One region of the Pantoea allii genome, then DNA from elsewhere that is predicted to be linked to it. Evidence: predicted binding sites of a transcription regulator. Region 1 holds the regulator's gene; each other region holds the start of a gene.
What was found. Region 1 encodes PurR, which represses purine synthesis genes. Its sites were predicted from a motif close to CANGCAAACGTTTGCNTG; they were not measured.
Positions count from the first base shown of each region.

Region 2: a site for PurR is predicted at 1,348-1,365, ahead of glyA (serine hydroxymethyltransferase). Genes of this name have one in related genera too.
Region 3: a site for PurR is predicted at 2,141-2,158, ahead of gcvT (glycine cleavage system aminomethyltransferase GcvT). Genes of this name have one in related genera too.
Region 4: a site for PurR is predicted at 2,562-2,579, ahead of QNH99_RS20150 (nucleoside-specific channel-forming protein Tsx). Genes of this name have one in related genera too.

Region 1 is NZ_CP125958.1:2,655,553-2,660,536, reverse strand. Features, by position in the region: gene punC (purine nucleoside transporter PunC) at 1-837, opposite strand, end outside; gene punR (DNA-binding transcriptional activator PunR) at 944-1,849, shown strand; gene purR (HTH-type transcriptional repressor PurR) at 1,846-2,871, opposite strand; gene QNH99_RS12535 (YnhF family membrane protein) at 3,152-3,241, shown strand; gene QNH99_RS12530 (C40 family peptidase) at 3,291-4,112, opposite strand; gene QNH99_RS12525 (Grx4 family monothiol glutaredoxin) at 4,478-4,813, shown strand; gene rnt (ribonuclease T) at 4,856-4,984, opposite strand, start outside.
Region 2 is NZ_CP125958.1:1,279,083-1,284,066, forward strand. Features, by position in the region: gene hmpA (NO-inducible flavohemoprotein) at 1-1,150, opposite strand, end outside; gene glyA (serine hydroxymethyltransferase) at 1,476-2,729, shown strand; gene QNH99_RS06365 (3-phenylpropionate MFS transporter) at 2,860-4,008, shown strand; gene csiE (stationary phase inducible protein CsiE) at 3,990-4,984, opposite strand, start outside.
Region 3 is NZ_CP125958.1:957,866-962,849, forward strand. Features, by position in the region: gene ubiH (2-octaprenyl-6-methoxyphenyl hydroxylase) at 1-560, shown strand, start outside; gene ubiI (FAD-dependent 2-octaprenylphenol hydroxylase) at 574-1,776, shown strand; gene gcvT (glycine cleavage system aminomethyltransferase GcvT) at 2,210-3,307, shown strand; gene gcvH (glycine cleavage system protein GcvH) at 3,332-3,718, shown strand; gene gcvP (aminomethyl-transferring glycine dehydrogenase) at 3,800-4,984, shown strand, end outside.
Region 4 is NZ_CP125958.1:4,290,982-4,295,965, reverse strand. Features, by position in the region: gene QNH99_RS20160 (methyl-accepting chemotaxis protein) at 1-384, opposite strand, end outside; gene yjdN (VOC family metalloprotein YjdN) at 949-1,386, shown strand; gene QNH99_RS20150 (nucleoside-specific channel-forming protein Tsx) at 1,464-2,330, opposite strand; gene QNH99_RS20145 (sensor histidine kinase) at 2,607-3,956, opposite strand; gene QNH99_RS20140 (response regulator) at 3,953-4,612, opposite strand; gene QNH99_RS20135 (helix-turn-helix domain-containing protein) at 4,848-4,984, shown strand, end outside.

The sequences.
Region 1 (4,984 bases):
GCTGTAGACGAGCAGCAGCCACGGCAGTAGCCGAGCGCCGTTAAAACGGTTAAGCAGCGCGCGGCAGCCAAAACCACCGATTAAAAAGGCAATCGTCTGTGGGATGTAACTTAAGCCAATATCGGCGGGCGACAGGCCAATATCCGCCAGGATAAACGGCGATCCGGTCAGCCAGGCAAAAAAACTGGCGGAACAGGCTGAATAGATCAGCACGTTGCCGCTATAGGCGCGTGAACGCAGCAGCGTGATAAACCCGGGCTGTGAGGGTGTTGAACGGCTTGTTTTTTGCACCGAAGGCAGGCGCAGCGTAATTATAATCAGGGCTGCCGCGATAAAGGTCAGCACAACGAAAATCGAACGCCAGTGAAAATGACCAATCAGCCAGGCACCCAGCAAAGGGGCCAACGCAGGAGACAGCGCGACCAGCGGCATAATGGTGGCAAAGACTTTATTGGCACGGGACGGAGGATAGCGATCGACCACCAGTGCCTGCCAACTGACGGCGGCCGCGCAGACGCCGATGGCCTGGATAAAGCGCAGCACCAGCATCAGCACCACATCCTCCACCCACAGCATCCCTGCGCAACCCAGGGCAAACAAGCTCAGACCGGCAAGCAATACCGGCTTACGCCCAATACGGTCAGACAGCGGGCCCCATACCAGTTGACCGCAGGCAAAACCCGCCAGAAACAGGCTCATGCTGGCGCTGATCATACCCGCTGAGGTGTTGAAACTTTGCTGCATAGCCCCGAAGGCAGGCAGATACATGTCGGTCGCCAGAAAGCCCAGCATACTGAGCACGGCAAGATAGGGAATGAATCCTTTTGAAGCTGACATCTGATTCTCTTTTTTGCAGGATAAACGCGGGGAGTGTAAAAGCTGTACTTCATGCTGTGAAACGGTAAAATTTGCCTGTTGCTGTTAAAAAATTTGAAGGCAGAATATGTGGTCTGAATATGCGCTTGAAGTGGTCGATGCTGTCGCGCGCGGTGGCAGTTTCAGTGCCGCCGCACAGGAGTTGCACCGTGTGCCTTCTGCTATCAGCTATACCGTCCGTCAGCTTGAAACCTGGCTGGCCGTGCCGCTGTTTGAACGTCAGCACCGTGAGGTGGTTTTAACCCCTGCGGGAGAACATTTTGTGCGCGAAGGGCGCAGCGTCATCAAAAAAATGGATGCCACCCGGCGACAGTGTCAGCAGTTAGCCAATGGCTGGCGTGGTCAGATAGGCATAGCCGTGGACTGTATTGTCAAACCGCAGCGGACCCGGCAATTTGTCAGGGATTTCTATCGCCACTTTCCCGATATGGAGCTGCACATCAGTTATGAAGTGTTTAACGGTGTCTGGGATGCGTTGGCAGACGGACGGGTTGATGTGGCGATAGGGGCAACGCAGGCTATTCCGGTGGGCGGTCGGTTTGCGTTTCGCGATATGGGCACCCTGAACTGGCGCTGTATTGTCGCGCGACAGCATCCGTTAACCCAGGTGAGCAGACTGGATGATGATGCGTTGCGCAACTGGCCGTCGCTGGTGCTGGAAGACACCTCGCGTGCTTTACCGCGCCGCATGACCTGGGCGCTGGATAATCAACGTCGGCTGGTGGTGCCTGAATGGCAGACCGGGCTGGACTGCGTCCGTGCCGGACTCTGCGTGGCGATGGTGCCCGGGCATTTAGCCCGTCCGCTGCTGGATAGCGGCGAGGTGAGCGAACTTGCCTTGCCTCAGGCTTTTCCTGAAAGCCCTTGCTGCGTCAGCTGGGCGGAAGATCGCGCATCACCGGCATTGGGCTGGCTTCTCAATTACCTGGGTGATGCGCAAACGCTAAATCAGGAGTGGTTAAGCGAGGATTAACGACGGTAATCGCGGTAAGGGCCATAGCCCACAGAGCGTCGCTCAATCAGCGTCGGGTGGACTTCGATAGTTTGTGACTCTTCGCGCTTGCTGGTGATGCGGTCCAGCAGCATCTCCAGCGCTTTCTCGCCTAACTGCGCTTTGGGCTGATGTACGGTTGTCAGTGCGGGCGTGAAGTAGCGCGCATTGCGCACGTTGTCGTAACCAATCACCGAAATATCCTGGGGAACGCGCAGGCCCATTTCATCTGCCGCACAGATAGCGCCCATGGCCATAATATCGCCTCCGCAGAAGACGGCACTGGGCCGTTGTTTTTGCGACAGGATTTGCTGCATAGCCTGATAACCGGATTCTGGTTCAAAGTCACCCTGCACAATCCATTCTGAGCGGGGCTGAATACCAGCTTCTTCCAGCGCCTTAAGGAAACCCGCATGACGACCGCCGCCGGTATTACGCTCCATCTGCCCCGGAATCGCGCCAATGTCACGATGCCCGCGCTCAATCAAATAGCGACCGGCCAGGTAGCCGCCCTGAAAAGCGTTATCCAGTACGGTATCGGTAAAGTCGGCACGTGATTCGCCCCAGTCCATGACCACCATAGGAATATTGCGGTTGGCTTCCAGCATTTGCAGCAAATCATCCGGATACTCCGAACACATCACCAGCAGCCCATCAACGCGTTTTTGCGCCATCATCGACAGATAGGCGCGCTGTTTTTGCAGGTCGTTATGCGCGTTACCCAGAATCAGGGTATAGCCTTTTTCAAAGCAGTGATTCTCAACGGCTTCGATAATTTCGGCGAAGTAGGGCGCTTCGCTGGACGTCGCTAACAAGCCCAGCGTTTTGGTGTGATTCACCTTCAGGCTGCGTGCCACGGCGCTTGGCGAATAATGTAATTCCCGAATCGCTTCCCATACTGCTTCGCGAGTATTTTCCGCAACAAAGCGGGTTTTATTAATCACGTGAGAAACGGTTGTGGTGGATACACCTGCGCGTTTCGCCACATCTTTAATTGTTGCCATGAAAATCAAACTCCCGGGCTTACCTAACATGTTGATAAGCATGTTGTTAAACGTTTGCGTCAGCGGACGGTTATTTCTGCAAAAAAAGCGTTTTTCTGGCCGGTAATGGGATATCGGGGCAGGAAATAACGTCTGAAAAAAGTGCTGGTGCAACCGATGTTGCGCGCTGTTGCGCAACAAAGGGGGGATTCTAACAAGGCTGCACGGATAAAACGAGATTTTTACCCGCGCGTATGGGAAAATCCCTTAACCCTACAAAAAGCATGGCTAAGGAGTTGTGATGAGTACCGATTTGAAACTGTCATTAATGACAACGGCAGCAGCACTGTTGATGATTATCGCGTTTAGCTTTACCGCTATTCTGAACTAATAAAAAAGCCGGGAAGGTTTCCCTTTCCCGGCTTTTTAAATAATGACGTTTAGCGAACGGTTTTTGGCGTCATAACCCGACGCGCACCAATGTAGTGGCGCTGCCAATAATCTTCGCTTAACGCACTGATTTGAATATCTTTACCGGTACGCGGTGACTGAATAAATTTACCGTTGCCCAGGTAAACCCCAACGTGATCGGCGGTGCCTCGTCCATTAATGCGGAAGAACACCAGATCGCCTTTCTCCAGCGCTTCACGATTCACCGGCGCAGCATCACGCAGATGGTACATTTCGTTAGCGGTACGTGGGATTTTAAACTTCACGACATCTTTGTACGCGTACCAGACCAGGCCGCTGCAATCAAAACCGGTATGGGGTGATTTACCGCCCCACTGATAGCGCTTACCCAGTTGGCCCATCAGCTTCGCCATCGCGGTTTCACGCGCTTTTTGATAACGCTGGCGGTGTGCACTGCTCATTTTGATGGTGCCGGTTTCTTTGCTGTCGGCACTGGCCACTTTCACCGCACGTTGATGACCGTAACGTTTTTTACTGGTGGCGTTGGCCGCGACTTTCTTCGTTAGCGCCTTACGTGAACTCGCTGTTTTGGTGAGGGTTTTATGAGAGTGAACCGTGTGAGTGGCATTTTTACTGGTTTTAAGTGTTTTACTGGCTTTTTGCACTGTAGAGGGACGGCTCTTTTTCGCCGAGGCTTTAACCGTGCGTCGTTTGCGCCGCTCATCTTCGCGCGCACTTTTTTTCTCTACCTTATGCAAGCTGGCCTTAACCGGCGCCTGCGGTGATGCCGCGGCGACATTAAAGAACAGTTGCGCAAAAGCCAGAATAAGAAGCGTAATAATTGAACGCATAGTCCGTTTACTGGTTAAGCTGTCAGATCCAACAGGTGTCTGACAAGGGTAAGAAAAATCTGATCAAGGATCAGTGCCGAAGACATTCTAGTCCAGTTTTTTTTAAAACAGTAAGTCCTTTTTTTATTAATTAATGACTTGGGTAAAAATCAGGCATAAATAAGCAATTTCAGTAGCTTAAGTCAGCAAAATTATTGCAAATTATTAATGAGTTCATTCCGGCTATCATTCTTGTCCCGGGAGTAAACCCCCAGCAGACTTAACAAACATGGCGATTTACCCCTGGCCGGCACAAAATCTCGTTTTCAGTCCTGGAGGGAAGTCGCTACAATAAAGAAACACGAAGTGACGAATTAAGGAAGGCAATAATGAGTACTGTAGAAAAAATTCAGCGCCAGATCGCAGAAAACCCGATCCTGCTGTACATGAAAGGTTCGCCGAAACTGCCAAGCTGCGGTTTCTCTGCTCAGGCGGTTCAGGCGCTGTCTGCCTGTGGTGAGCGCTTCGCTTACGTGGATATTCTGCAGAACCCGGATATTCGCGCAGAGCTGCCAAAATTTGCCAACTGGCCAACCTTTCCGCAGTTGTGGGTGGATGGTGAACTGGTCGGCGGCTGCGACATTATTGTTGAGATGTTCCAGCGCGGCGAACTGCAGCCGCTGGTGAAAGAAACCGCTGAGAAGTTTAAAGAAGCGGAATAACAAAAAAGGCCGACATCGTCGGCCTTTTCTTTTGACTGGATTTTACTCCGCCGTCTCTTTCCCTTCCGTTGCCTCTTCAGCGATGGCCAATGGCCAGCCACCCAAGCGCTTCCAGCGGTTTACCAGTTCGCAAAACAGCGTAGCCGTTTGCTGCGTATCATAAAGGGCAGA
Region 2 (4,984 bases), 1.4 Mb from region 1:
GAATTCTTTCTGCCGCAATGCCCACCGCATGCAACTGCTTAACGATAAAAGACATAAAGCCCAGTGGCCCACACAGGTAGAAGTGGGTGTTCACATCCCGCAGTCGTGCTGACACTGTCGCCAAATCCATAACACCTTGCGCATCATAGCGGCCTGCGTCTTGTTCATCGGGCGCGCGATACCAGATGTGCTGTACAAAATCAGGAAGCTGGGCGCCGGTCGTGTTTACTTCCTCTGCGAAGGCATGCTGTTTACCGTTTTCGGCAGCGTGGAGCCAGTTGACGGGCGCCGGATGGCGTTGTGCAGCTAACGCGTGCAGCATTGCCAGCATCGGTGTTTGTCCCACGCCAGCAGAAATGAGTGTGACCGGCGTCGTCGTGCGCACCTGCAGGAAAAAATCGCCGTGCGGCGCGGCCAGCTGCACCTCGTCACCCACTTCGGCATGCCGGTGCAGCCAGCCTGATACACTCCCCAGCGCTTCTTGTTTAACCGCGATACGGTAGGTTTTCTCGTTGCTGGCTGTGGTTAGTGAGTACTGACGAATCTGATGATATTCAAACCCCGCAGGCTGTAAGTGAAGCGTCAAATACTGCCCGGGTTTGAACGCTGCAACCGGGCCGCCATCCACAGGCGTAAAGGTAAAGCTTTTAATGACGGCACTTTGCTGTTCAATCGCACTGATGCGAAACGCCCGCTTCCCGCGCCAGCCGCCTTTTTGCTGTTCTGACGCCTGATAAATGGCGTCTTCACGCTGAATAAATACCTCTGCCAGTACGTTGTAAGCGCGGCCCCAGGCGGCCAGCGCCTCATCACCCGGATTCAGCAGTGTCTTGATGGTTGCGAGTAAATGCTCACCCACAATTGCATACTGCTCGGGTTGAATAATGAGGCTGGTGTGCTTCTGAGCAATTTTTTCAACAGTAGGCAGTATCGCCGTCAGGTTTTCTAGGTTTGCCCCATAGGCGCATATCGCATTAAACAGGGCTTCGCGCTGACTGCCATTACGTTGGTTATTCATGTTAAAGACATGCTTCAGTTCTGGATGTTGAGAAAACATGCGGTTATAGAAATGTGCCGTGAGATCGGGACCACAGGCGGCGATGGCGGGAAGGGTGGATTTCACGGTAGCAATGGTCTGTGCATCAAGCATGACAACACCTCGTTTAAAGTTGCATTTCAAATGCATCTTATATCCACTTCTTTCACGCTGTAAATCTTCGCTTACTTTTTGTTGGCAGCAACTGGCAGGTTTTCGCTACAAAATGGAAGGAAATCTGTTTCATCGTCAGGAATAATGTTGAAGGGCAGGCATTGCAAAAAATGTGGTGAAAATGCTTTGCTATTCCATAGCCAAACGTTTGCGTAAAAAGAGGGAATTCACCCTACCTTACCCAGATAAAACGGTTTACACTGTCAGCCTTCGCCCTCAGGGGGCGTAAATTGCCGATTTAAAGATAGCCAGTCAGGAGATGCGGATGTTAAAGCGTGAAATGAACATTGCCGATTATGATGCCGAGTTGTGGCAGGCGATGGAGCAAGAGAAAGTGCGTCAGGAAGAGCACATTGAACTGATTGCTTCTGAAAACTACACCAGCCCGCGTGTTATGCAGGCGCAAGGTTCACAGCTCACTAACAAATATGCCGAAGGCTATCCGGGCAAGCGTTACTACGGCGGCTGCGAGTACGTGGATATTGTCGAGCAACTGGCTATCGATCGTGCTAAAGCCCTGTTTGGCGCAGACTATGCCAACGTTCAGCCTCACTCAGGCTCTCAGGCTAACTTTGCCGTTTTCACCGCGCTGTTGCAGCCCGGCGATACCATCCTGGGTATGAACCTGGCACACGGTGGTCACCTGACGCACGGTTCGCCGGTTAACCTGTCAGGCAAACTGTATAATGTCGTGCCTTACGGTATCGATGAAACCGGTAAAATTGACTACAACGAACTGGCCGATCTGGCACAAACCCACAAGCCTAAAATGATCATCGGCGGCTTCTCGGCGTATTCCGGTATTTGCGACTGGGCTAAAATGCGTGAAATCGCTGACAGCGTTGGCGCATGGCTGTTTGTTGATATGGCGCATGTTGCGGGTCTGATTGCTGCAGATGTTTACCCTAACCCGGTTCCTCACGCGCACATCGTGACCTCCACAACGCACAAAACCCTGGCGGGTCCGCGTGGTGGCATCATCCTGGCTCAGGGTGGCGACGAAGAGCTGTACAAAAAGCTTAACTCTGCCGTATTCCCCGGTGGACAGGGCGGCCCGCTGATGCATGTCATCGCAGGTAAAGCCGTTGCTTTTAAAGAAGCGATGGAGCCTGAGTTTAAAGTCTACCAGCAGCAGGTGGCAAAAAACGCCAAAGCAATGGTAGAGGTGCTGATTGAGCGTGGCTACAACATCGTATCAGGTGGCACCTATAACCACCTGTTCCTGATCGACCTGGTCAGCAAAAACATGACCGGTAAAGAAGCGGATGCCGCGCTGGGCCGTGCTAACATCACCGTGAACAAAAACAGCGTGCCGAACGATCCGAAAAGTCCGTTTGTCACCTCAGGTGTGCGTATTGGTACGCCAGCCGTCACGCGCCGTGGCTTTAAAGAAGCGGACGTGCGTGAACTGGCCGGTTGGATCGCTGATGTGCTAGACAACGTCAATGATGAAGCCACCATTGAACGCACTAAGCAGAAAGTGCTGGATATCTGTGCGCGTCTGCCGGTTTACGCATAACAGGCTCTGTTGAAAACACAGTCTGACAAGAGGATGGCCCCGGCCATCCTTTTTTATTGCCTGCACGACCCGGCTCTGCCAAAGTAACGACCACTCATTATTGCCTGGTAGCATCGCTGCTGGAGGGAACATGGCAATCGGCTCCGCCAGGTGGCTTGGATTAAGCTACTTCACCTACTTTTTCTGTTACGGTATTTATCTTCCTTTCTGGGGCGTCTGGCTTAAAGGTGTCGGCCTGGACCCTGAACAAATTGGCTTGTTACTGGGATGCGGCATGGTAGCGCGCTTTGTTGGCAGTTTGTTTATTGCTTCCCAGGTTAAAAATCCAGCACAACTGATTACGGCGTTACGGCTGCTGGCGCTGCTGACCTGTTTTATTGCCGTCGGTTATTGGGTCGGGCAACAGTGGATGTGGCTGCTGTTAGTGATGACCGGTTTTAACCTGTTTTTCTCACCGCTGGTGCCGTTAAGCGATGCCCTGGCTGCAACCTGGACACAGCAGATTGGTCTGGCCTATGGGCCCGTGCGCCTGTGGGGTTCCCTGGCATTTGTGATTAGCTCGGCGCTGACCGGGATGCTGGTGAGTGCGTTCTCTTCACAGGCGATCCTCATGCTGCTGTCAGTGGGGCTGGTCAGCATGCTGGCGGGCATGTTGCTGACGCCACAGACACATCCTCAGGGCAGCGAAAGGCAGGGCGGGGTAAGCGGTGGCTGGCAGGCCTGGCGTGACCTGATAAAGGAAAACGCGGTCTGGCGCTTTATGGTGTGCGTCACGTTATTACAGGGCGCACATGCCGCCTATTACAGCTTCAGCGCAATCTGGTGGCAGGAGAGCGGCTATTCCGCGTCGGTGGTCGGTTATTTATGGTCGCTGGGCGTGGTGGCTGAAATTGTGGTATTTGCATTGAGTCACCGGCTGTTTCCCCGCTGGCGCGCGCGCGATCTGCTGCTGCTCTCGGGCCTCTGTGCGCTGATTCGCTGGAGCCTGCTGGGAGCCAGCACCGCCTTGCCATTGCTGATCGTGGCGCAAATTCTGCACTGCGGCAGCTTTACGGTCTGCCATCTGGCCGCGATGCGTTTCATCGCTTCACGTCAGGGAACGGATGTTATTCGTTTGCAGTCACTCTATTCGGCGCTGGCGATGGGCGGCGGTATTGCGGTGATGACCATGATTTGCGGCGTCCTCTTTACCCATCTGCAGGGTCATCTCTTCTGGGTCATGGCGCTGGTTGTCGTGCCTGCACTGTTCCTGCGCCCGCGCTACGATTCAAGCAAATAGCGAATGCGTTGCTGATGGTATTCTGTCAGCGGCAGTTCTGCGTGAATCAGCGGGGGCGAGAACAGCGGCAGCGAAGTCACATATGGCGAAATAATTAAATCGACTTCGCGCGGTGCGCCATCGCGCTGAAAATCCTCAACGCGCTGGTAAGTAATATTGACAGGCAGCAAGGTGATCTCCCGGATCTGCTGCTCGACATCCTGTTCCAGCTCAGGATCGTCACCGGTAAGCAGCAGCACCTGTTTTTCCTGTAGCGCACTACTTTGCATGAGCCAGGCACCTAAAATCACGGTGATCAGACTAACCTCTTCCGCTTCGAAACAGATCTCATATTCCTGCTCAAAAGCGACCAGCGCCTGCTGTGTCGTGCGCAGCAGGCGCGGATAAAGCCTGGTTACGTCTTGTGCCACACTGTCATCAATACCAATAGTAAAGTAGGTGCGATCCAGCGCCTGAGCTAAATGGGTATATAACTGCTGCTGCAGTTCAGATCGTTCATGAAAAGCGTTGCCAGCATAATGCTCAAAGTCATCAATCAGTCGCTGAGTGGCGCGCATCAGACGCTGTTCGCTGGAATGCGTGACGCAGTCAGGATCAGGCGAGTGGAGCAGGCTAAAGAGCAGCGTCCAGAAATCAGTCTCGCTGGCGTCCGGCGACAGATGGCAGCGTTTTTGCCAGTGATGGATAACATCTGTTGCGGCCTGACGTTCTGCCTTTGCTGCCAGCCATGCCTGCTGCTGGGCAGTAAAGATGGCAGGCTGGCGTTGGCACAGACCGTATTTCATAAATATTTGTAAAAAGAGTTGATCGCGTGTGCTGAACGGGCGATTAAGGCACAGGCTGCAGTGCTGAATTAGCGCCTGCAAGTTGGTTTCATCGTACAGCGCTTTTTCAATTTTCATCTGTTTCAGGCGCTGACGTAAGGGGGCAGCAAAATGCTCGCAGACAAAGGCCTGCGACAGTCGCAGGCTGCGTC
Region 3 (4,984 bases), 1.7 Mb from region 1:
TTGGTCCCCTGGCGCTGCTGCCAATGTCAAACAACCGTCTGTCGCTGGTGTGGTGCCATCCGCTGGAGCAGCGTCCGCAGGTAGAAAGCTGGAACGACGAGGTATTCCTCAGCCAGCTTCAGCGCGCCTTTGGCTGGCGGCTGGGCAAATTCACCCATACCGGCAAGCGTGATGTTTATCCGTTGGCGTTACAGCAGGCCAATCCTGCGGTTTCCCATCGTGTAGTCACCGTCGGAAACGCTGCGCAGACGCTGCATCCGATAGCCGGTCAGGGATTTAACCTGGGTCTGCGGGATGTGATGTCACTGGCTGAAACCCTGGCCAATGCACATCGGCAGCAGCAAGATCCCGGTAGCTACGGGGTTTTGCAGCACTACCAGCAACGTCGCCAACAGGACCGGGCCATTACCGTGGGCATCACTGACGGGCTGGTACGTCTGTTTGCTAATCGTCATGCGCCGCTGGTCGTCGGGCGCAACCTGGGCTTGCTGGCAATGGATCATCTGCCGTGGCTGAGAAATCTTCTGGCTGAGCGTACGCTCGGCTGGGTTAAGCGTTAACTGAGAGGCACTGATGCAAACTTACGATGTGGTGATCGCTGGCGGCGGAATGGTAGGGCTGGCAGTGGCCTGCGGTCTGCAAGGGAGCGGATTACGCATTGCCGTGCTGGAACAGTCGGCCGAGCCGCAATTTGATGCAGGCGCATCTCCCTCTGTGCGCGTATCCGCGATTAATGCGGCCAGTGAACGTCTTTTGCAAAAGCTGGATGTCTGGTCAACTATTTTGTCCCTCCGCGCCAGCCCTTATCAGGCAATGGAAGTCTGGGAGCGTGACAGCTTTGGCGCGATCGCATTTGATGGCGAGCAGCAGGGGCTGGCGCATCTTGGGCACATCATCGAAAATCCCGTGATCCACACCGCCCTCTGGCAGCGCGCCAGCAACTGCAGTGATGTCACGTTACTGGCGGCTTCACAGCTACAGCAAGTGGCATTTGGCGATAATGAAGCCTTTATTACGCTGCAAGATGGCAGCATGATGAGCGCGCGGCTGATGGTTGCGGCGGACGGGGCCAACTCCTGGTTGCGTAACAAAGCCGACATTCCCCTGACCTTCTGGGATTACGACCACCATGCGCTGGTGGCAAATATTCGTACAGCCTTGCCCCATGGCGGCGTGGCTCGTCAGGTCTTTCACGGCGATGGCATTCTGGCGTTCCTGCCCATGCAGGATCCGCATCTTTGCTCAATCGTCTGGTCGCTTTCACCCCAGGAAGCCAGCCGCCTGGAAGCCATGCCAGAGTCGCTGTTCAATCAACAGTTGTCCGTCGCGTTTGATATGCGGCTGGGGCTGTGCGAGCTGGAAGGGGAACGCAAGTGTTTCCCGCTGACGGCACGTTATGCACGTAACTTTGCCGCTCACCGACTGGCGCTGGTGGGCGATGCGGCGCATACCATTCATCCGCTGGCAGGGCAGGGCGTCAATCTGGGATTCATGGATGCCGCAGAGCTGATCGGCGAAATTCGTCGCCTGCATCAGCAGGGCAAAGATATTGGAGAGCACCTTTATCTGCGCCGCTATGAGCGCAGTCGTAAACACAGTGCAGCAATGATGCTGGCCGGGATGCAGGGCTTCCGTGAATTGTTTGCAGGCAACAATCCTGCCAGGAAGCTGTTTCGCGATTTGGGCCTGAAATTAGCCGATAATCTGCCGGGCGTAAAGCCGATAATGCTCCGCCAGGCAATGGGCCTGAATGATATGCCAGAGTGGCTTCGCTAACGCCATCCTGCAGAGAAAAGCCAGCATTCGTGCTGGCTTTTTTTATCGCCTTAATCGACTGCACCATAAAAATGCAGTGCTGCACCCTGATTGCGCCTCATTTGATTTATTCTAATTTTGCCTGATGTTTCGCATTACTTTTTTTTATCCCTGAGCCTTTTCGTCCCGCTATTTTTTTAACATCCTGCCAGGCTTCGCGCATAAAATTGCTGCGTATAAATCACCATGGCGTATTTATTGCGTGGCTAATCACAAAATTACAGTTTTTTGTCCTGTTTGCCTTTCTCCCTGGTTAGGCTGTGCAACGTCTTTCGACCTCGCTTTGCTTATGGTTAATCGTCAGGTTCGGTGGTAACGTCAAGGCAAAGAGAACGTTTGCGTCGGCAACATGGCGGCGTGGTTTCAAACTCACTCGTTTCTGCACAGGATGGTTATGACTCAGCACACACCGTTGTTTGAACAGCACCAGGCAAATGGCGCGCGGATGGTGGATTTCCACGGCTGGATGATGCCGTTGCACTATGGCTCGCAAATGGATGAGCATCATGCCGTACGCAGCGATGCCGGCATGTTCGATGTGTCGCATATGACGATTGTTGATGTGAAAGGTGAGCGCACGCGCGAGTTTCTGCGCTACCTGCTGGCAAACGATGTCGCCAAACTGACCCAGCCGGGCAAAGCGCTCTACACCGGCATGCTGAATGCCTCCGGTGGCGTGATTGACGATTTGATTGTTTATTTTATGGACGAGACGTTTTTCCGTCTGGTGGTCAATTCCGCGACGCGTGAAAAAGATCTGGCCTGGATCAGTGAACATGCCCAGGGTTACGGCGTCGCATTAACAGAGCGTGACGATCTGGCGCTTATCGCTGTACAAGGCCCGCAGGCCCAGCAAAAAGCGCAAACGTTATTCAGCGATGCGCAGCGCCAGGCGGTGCAGGGCATGAAACCCTTCTTTGGCGTACAAGCCGGAGAGCTGTTTATCGCCACCACCGGCTATACGGGCGAAGCGGGCTATGAAATTGCGCTCCCTGCCGCCGAAGCCGTCGCGTTCTGGCAGCGCTTGCTGAGCGCAGGCGTCAAACCTGCGGGACTGGGCGCACGTGATACTTTGCGTCTGGAAGCGGGCATGAATCTCTACGGTCAGGAAATGGACGAGAGCGTATCACCGCTGGCGGCCAATATGGGCTGGACGCTTAGCTGGGAGCCAACTGACCGCAACTTTATTGGACGTGAAGCGCTGGAAAGCCAGCGAGCAAAGGGCACTGAAAAACTGGTTGGGCTGATTCTGACGGAAAAAGGCGTACTGCGTAACGGCTTGCCGGTACGTTTTACCGATCAACAGGGTCAGATGCAGCAGGGTGTGATCACCAGTGGTTCTTTCTCCCCTACGTTGGGTTATAGCATTGCCCTGGCCCGCGTGCCGGCAGGTATCGGTGAGAACGCGATTGTTGAAATCCGTAACCGTGAAATGCCTGTAAAAGTCACTAAACCGATTTTCGTTCGCGCCGGAAAACCGGTTGCGCAGTAACATATAATTACAGGAGAAATGGCGATGAGCAATGTGCCAGCAGAGTTGAAATACCGCGACAGTCACGAATGGCTGCGCAAAAATGCGGACGGTACCTATACCGTTGGTATCACCGAACATGCGCAGGAGTTACTGGGCGATATGGTGTTTGTTGACCTGCCTGAGGTCGGTGCCACCTTCTCTGCCGGAGAAGAGTGCGCCGTCGCCGAATCGGTCAAAGCCGCTTCAGATATTTATGCGCCCGTCAGCGGTGAAATTGTGGCAGTGAACGATTCCCTGAACGATTCCCCTGAACAGGTGAACAGCGAGCCTTATGACGGTGGCTGGTTATTCCAGATCAAAGCCAGCGATGAGTCCGAAATTGACTCGCTGCTGGACGCGGATGCTTATAAAGCCTCCATCGACGAGTAATCGTTGTGCGGCCTCTTATCGGGGCCGCACATATCTGACTTGCATTCTCTGTTCCCCAGCCCGATTCAGGATTTACAGCTCATGACTCAGACTCTCAGCCAGCTTGAACACAACGGTGCCTTTATCGAGCGCCATATTGGTCCGTCGCCAGAACAACAGGCCGTCATGCTGGAGGCGATCGGTGCCAGCTCTCTGGCGTCGTTGATTGGTTCTATCGTCCCCGCCGACATTCAGCTGCCAGGCCCGCCCGCTGTCGGCGATGCCGCAACTGAACAACAGGCGCTGGCTGAGTTAAAGGCCATTGCCGGACAAAACCTGCTTTATAAATCCTGGATTGGCATGGGATACAGTGCGGTGATCACGCCGCCGGTAATTTTGCGTAACATGCTGGAAAATCCGGGCTGGTACACAGCTTATACCCCCTATCAGCCAGAAGTCTCGCAGGGCCGCCTTGAGGCACTGCTTAACTTTCAGCAGGTCACGATTGATCTGACCGGCATGGACATTGCCTCCGCTTCACTGCTGGACGAAGCCACCGCCGCCGCTGAAGCGATGGCGATGTCAAAACGCATCAGCAAACTGAAAAATGCCAACCGGTTCTTTATCGCTGACGATATTCATCCACAAACGCTGGATGTGGTGCGTACCCGCGCCGAAACCTTTGGCTTTGAACTGATTATCGATAGTCCGGCCAAAGCGTTGGATCACGACAACCTGTTTGGTGTGCTGCTACAGCAGGTCGGCACCACCGGAGAAGTACACGACTTTACCCACCTGATTAGCGAGCTGAAAGCGCGCAAGGTGGTGGTGAGCATGGCATCCGACTTTATGGCGCTGGTGCTGCTTGAGTCGCCGGGCAAACAAGGGGCGGACATTGTATTTGGTTCCGCCCAACGCTTTGGTGTGCCAATGGGCTATGGAGGGCCTCATGCCGCCTTCTTCGCCAGCCGCGACGAGCACAAGCGCTCTATGCCAGGCCGTATTATCGGCGTTTCCCGCGATGCGGCAGGCAATACCGCCCTGCGTATGGCGATGCAAACCCGCGAGCAGCATATCCGTCGTGAAAAAGCCAACTCCAACATCTGTACTTCACAGGTGCTGTTGGCCAATATCGCGGGGCTGTATGCGGTGTTCCACGGGCCGGTTGGACTGAAACGTATTGCGTCGCGTATCCATCGCTTCACCGATATTCTGGCTGCCGGACTCCAGCGTGGTGGGCTGAAACTGCGTCATAGCCACTGGTTTGACACGCTGACGGTAGAGGTT
Region 4 (4,984 bases), 1.6 Mb from region 1:
AGGCTGAATTCCCTGATTGCGGTAAGCCAAATAGGCCTGGCGATAGCGGTCGGCGTCGGCCTTTTCACCGGGAATACGCGGCGCACTCAGATAAGCCTGGAAGGCCGCATCGGCTTTTGCGGCCACGCTTTTCACGCTGTCCAGCGACGAGGTGGCCTGAGGGCCGTCACTCTCAATCTCCTTCATGTACTCCATCAGGCGTACGCGTAACGTGCGGCTGTGATTGATGGGATCGATAACCGATAGCACCACACGGATTTCTTTATTCACGGCATTCAACGATGCGTTACTGCGAGCCAGTAACCAGATGCTGACCGATATACTGATAAGGAAAAGAATCAACAGGAACGAGAGAACCAGGAGTGAAGATTTTTTTAACGACATTACACAGTCCCGAATAATGAATTAAGAACACAGTTATCGGCATTTGGGTGGTAAATATTTAGCAGGAAGGTACTGAAAGGAATAAAGAATAATGTGTATAAAACATGAGCAAAATAATGAACCAGCTGATTCAATATAATTAAGCGGCGGTCTTTCTTACCGCTTCGCTTATTTAGCGTATGACGTTATTGAATCTGAAAATTTCAGGACCAGCCATGCTGGTGCCTGAAGTAAGAAAAACGGTTTAAGCGGAACAGCTCTGGCGAAGCTCGTTATTCTGGCGAACGGTTTTTTCTTTAACTGACTATAAATAAAGGCTTTATCAGAAGTAATTAATAGTGATTATTGCGAATAAAACAATACCTAAAGGTTATTCAGGACAAACTATTCTTTTTTTCTGGCCCTGTTTTGGTTGTAAAGATATCAGCGAAACACGCTTTTATCTGCCAGGTAAATAATCCGAATGATGAAGATTTTCCTGGTTATCATCGTTATCCCCGACCTGTCGTCTACACTTATCATCTCTGTATAAGAAAGACTTTACTCACCGGTATCGAGGTAATAATGCAAGTATGTCCCTATTTGTTTCTCTATGGTCGCTGTGAAGAAGCGATGGAATTCTATTTGCAGGCAACGGGTGGACAACTGCTGCAAAAAATGACCTTTGGCGATAACCCGGAGCAGGGCGAACAGGTCGGTGATCGGTCCGCACCGCCGCTGCCACCTGAAAAGATTATGCATGCCCATCTGCGTATTGGTCAGGGCGAGCTGATGATGAGTGACGGTAATCCGTACCAGCCACCGGCCTCAGAACATGCGGGCTATGCCGTGAGTCTGGCAACGGACGATGCAGAGCAGGGTAAAGCCTGGTTTGAGAAGCTGTCTGCGGGCGGGAAAGTCACCACGCCGTGGCAGGAAACCTTCTGGTCAAACGGCTTTGCTATGTTTATTGATAAATTCAATATTCCATGGCGCATCAACGTGGTGAAATCCGACGCGTAATGCACGTCAGGAACCCTGAAAAGACGAGAGGCCTTCTTCAGGAAGGCCTCAACGTTTTTTTAGGGTCGTGCCAGCAATCAGAAGTTATAGCCAGCAACCAGGTAGTAACCCCAGCCCGTAGACTTGATTTCAGACGCGCTGTCACCAAATCCTAACTCCTGACCGGCTCCCCACTGACCGCCGTTATGGAAATAACGTGCAACGGCTGAGAAGTGCCAGTGAGCGTAACCCAGCGACAAGATATGGCTGGAGGCGATTGCGTTGCTGGTGCGAATCGGGCCCGACTTATCGCGTAAGTCTGAACCCCAGTCGAAGTTGGTAAAGCCAACATAGCCAAGATTACCGCCCCACAGGGTCGTGATCGGCACAAAGTATTTCACTTTGAAGCGATAGCCATCCCAGCTGTTTTCATTCGCCGCACCGTAGTTTTCCCACTGGTATTTGGCATAGACGTTAAGTGACAGGCCGATATCGCTGTGCGTATCGATGTCTGTGCCCAAACCCATATACCAGGTATTTTGACGGTTAGCGCTGTTACGGCCCATATCGTAGATATAGTTGTTCGCAAAATACCACTCTTTAAACGGACCAAAGGCCAGGCTGGTGCCGGTCAGTTTATCAATCGAGAAACGTGGCTCAATTTCCATGAACAGCGGGGAACCGTGGTCGAAAATGCCGTTAGCATTGCTGTTGCCCGCGCCAAAGAAGTTTGGCAGATCAACGTAGCCGTAAAAATCAAACCAGTCTTTTTTCGCGAAAGCTTCGTATTCCAGATACACATCGTTATTGAACTGTGGTCCGAAACGGGTGTGGTAGCTGCCCACCACGTTGACGCTTTGATGCCACCAGTCGGAAACGTACTGGGGATCGTTTTCTGCAGCCTGCACTGCACCGTTTAAGGAGCCTGCCAGCAGGGCGCCTGCCATTAACGTTTTAAATTTCATTATATTTTGACCACTGGTTTCTTATGCGCAAGACAATCGTTTGCGCGCTGTTTGGAAATCAATCCCAAAGGTTGGGCGGTGAAGTATCTGGGCCGCATTTTTTTAGTTAGCATAGCGTGCCTTTTACAGGGAGATAGAAAATAGCTTTTGATCACATTTGTCAAAATGTGTTGCATAACAATTCATCAATATTGTGACTTGAATCACAATATTGCTGGAGGCGAACGGAACCGGGCAACCGTTTACGTTGTCGGGTTCCGGTTCGAACGACGGGGATTAAGGAAAGGTGACGCGCACCTGAAAACCGCAGCGGTCACCTTGCGGAGTCAGGCAGTTGGACAGGGCAACGTGGATCTGATGTTTCTGCGCAACACTGCGCACAATCGACAAACCTAAACCGCTCCCCTGCGCTTTTACATCGGGTGAGCGGGCAAAACGGTCAAACGCGCGTTCGATAAAGGACTCAGGCATACCTGGGCCGTTATCAACGATATCCACCACGGTTTGCCCCGCCACCCGATGCAGCAGGACATCCACCAGGCTGCCTTCGGGCGTGTGCAACATGGCGTTGCCGATCAGGTTGTCAAACAGGCTCCGCAGCTCTGAACGTCCGGCCTGCAAATGGTAGTGCGTGGTTCCGCTAAAGCCGATATCGATACCGCGCTTATCGGCCACTACCATGAGCTGCTCAATGCTCTCTTTCAGCACATCTTCCAGCGCGATATTTTCCACGCTGGCAACGACGGACTGATCTTCCCAGCGCGACATATTCAGCAACTGGGTGACCAGGTGACGTGTACGGGTGACGCCGGATTCCAGTTGCGCAAACTGGCGGCTGGCCTCGCCAGGCTGAATGTGCTGACGCAGGTTTTCCAGCTGCAGCGTGACCGCCGTGACCGGCGTCCGCAGTTCGTGAGCAGCATCTTCCATAAACTGACGCTGTGAAGACCAGGCGGCACGTAGCTTATCCAGCAGAGAGTTATAGGCGGCGACCAGCGGCTGAATTTCGTCCGGGAGGCTTTCAGGGGAAACGCTGTGTGGGTGATGGGCGTCCTGCGCGGCAATTTCACGCGAGGCAACACGCAAATCCCGGGTGATTTTTCGCACCACCAGCCAGATCACCAGCAACGACAGCGGCATCATTAAAATCAGCGGAATAATGGCTGACAGCGCCCGTCTCACCATCATTTCTTTCATGTAGCTGAGATTGAGCATCACCTGAATGGTTTTTATCTCGCTGCCCGGCTGGCCGGCGCGGGTGTAAATGCGCCATTCGCAGTCGTGGCAACCGCCAATCTGCACATCTTTATAGCCGTTTTCAGCCTGCAGCGGCGCATGCAGTTCAGGCCAGGAGCTGGAGCGTAACTGGCCTTTGGCGTCCCATAACTGAATCACGAAGGCGCTTTTAATCTTGTGTGCGGGCGCAATAAGCGGCATCAGCGGGGGGATTTCGCGGTTCACTGACCAGGCATCGGCCAGCTTGGCTAACTGCTCATCCTTGATGACGCCAACCATCTCACCGTAGCAGCTGAAAAAGTACCAGGCCACGCCGCCAATCATCAGCAAATGAATCACCAGTAACGTACTCAGTAATTTATTACGTAACGATCGCATAAAAATTTTCATATTGCCGGTACCCGCCAACCCAGTCCGCGTACATTGCGGATCACATCATTATCCAGCTTGCGCCGCATCCCGTGGATTAAGACATCCACAGCATTACTGCTGACTTCTTCACCCCAGCCATAAATACGGTTTTCCAACTGCTCGCGTGACAGGATGGCACCGGGCCGTTCCAGCAGCGCATAGAGCAGGGCATATTCACGCGCGGTTAACTGCTCACGTTGCCCTTTGTACAGCACTTCGCGTGTCAGCATATCCAGTTGAACATCACCGCTGCCCAGCAGCGAATCGGCAGAGCCATGATGGCGGCGGGTAATTGCCCGCATTCGGGCCATCACTTCCTGCAGATCAAAAGGCTTCAGCAGATAGTCATCCGCACCGTAATCCAGTCCCTGTACCCGCTGGGCGACCGTATCACGGGCGGTAAGAATTAAAACCGGCGTGGCATCGCCGCGCGCCCGCGCGCGCCGCAGCACCTGCAAACCGTCGTCGCGGGGTAAGCCGAGATCGAGCAGTACGCAGCTGTAGCCGCCTTCGCTCCAGGCGTTTTGCGCGTAAACGCCATCGCGCACCCAGTCGACTGACCAGCCTGCCGCTTCCAGCGCCTGCTGCAGATTTGCGCCGATCATTTCATCATCTTCGACCAACAACACGCGCATGGATGACGTCCCCCGAAAAATGGCAACAGTGTAGCGCTGGATTATTAGCGCAGAATTATTGGCATGGCGAGTGCAGCAAAATGCCGTTACGCGCCCGGTCAGAGGGTGATAATGCACCCTGAAACGGACGATTTTACCGCTTTGCTAATTCTGCGCTAAGTTTTCGCTAATTAAGGGATAAATTTAGCGCGCTAAAGTGTGTTCCCTGCACATCTGCTTTAACCAGGAGAACACCATGAATCAGCGCGAGTTTATTCGTAGTTTGCTGGAATGGATAGAAAGCAATTTAGGACACGATCTGCATCTGGACGAAGTGGCGCGCCGGGCGGGCTATTCCCGTTGGCATCTGCAGCGTTTATTTCGCCAGCACAC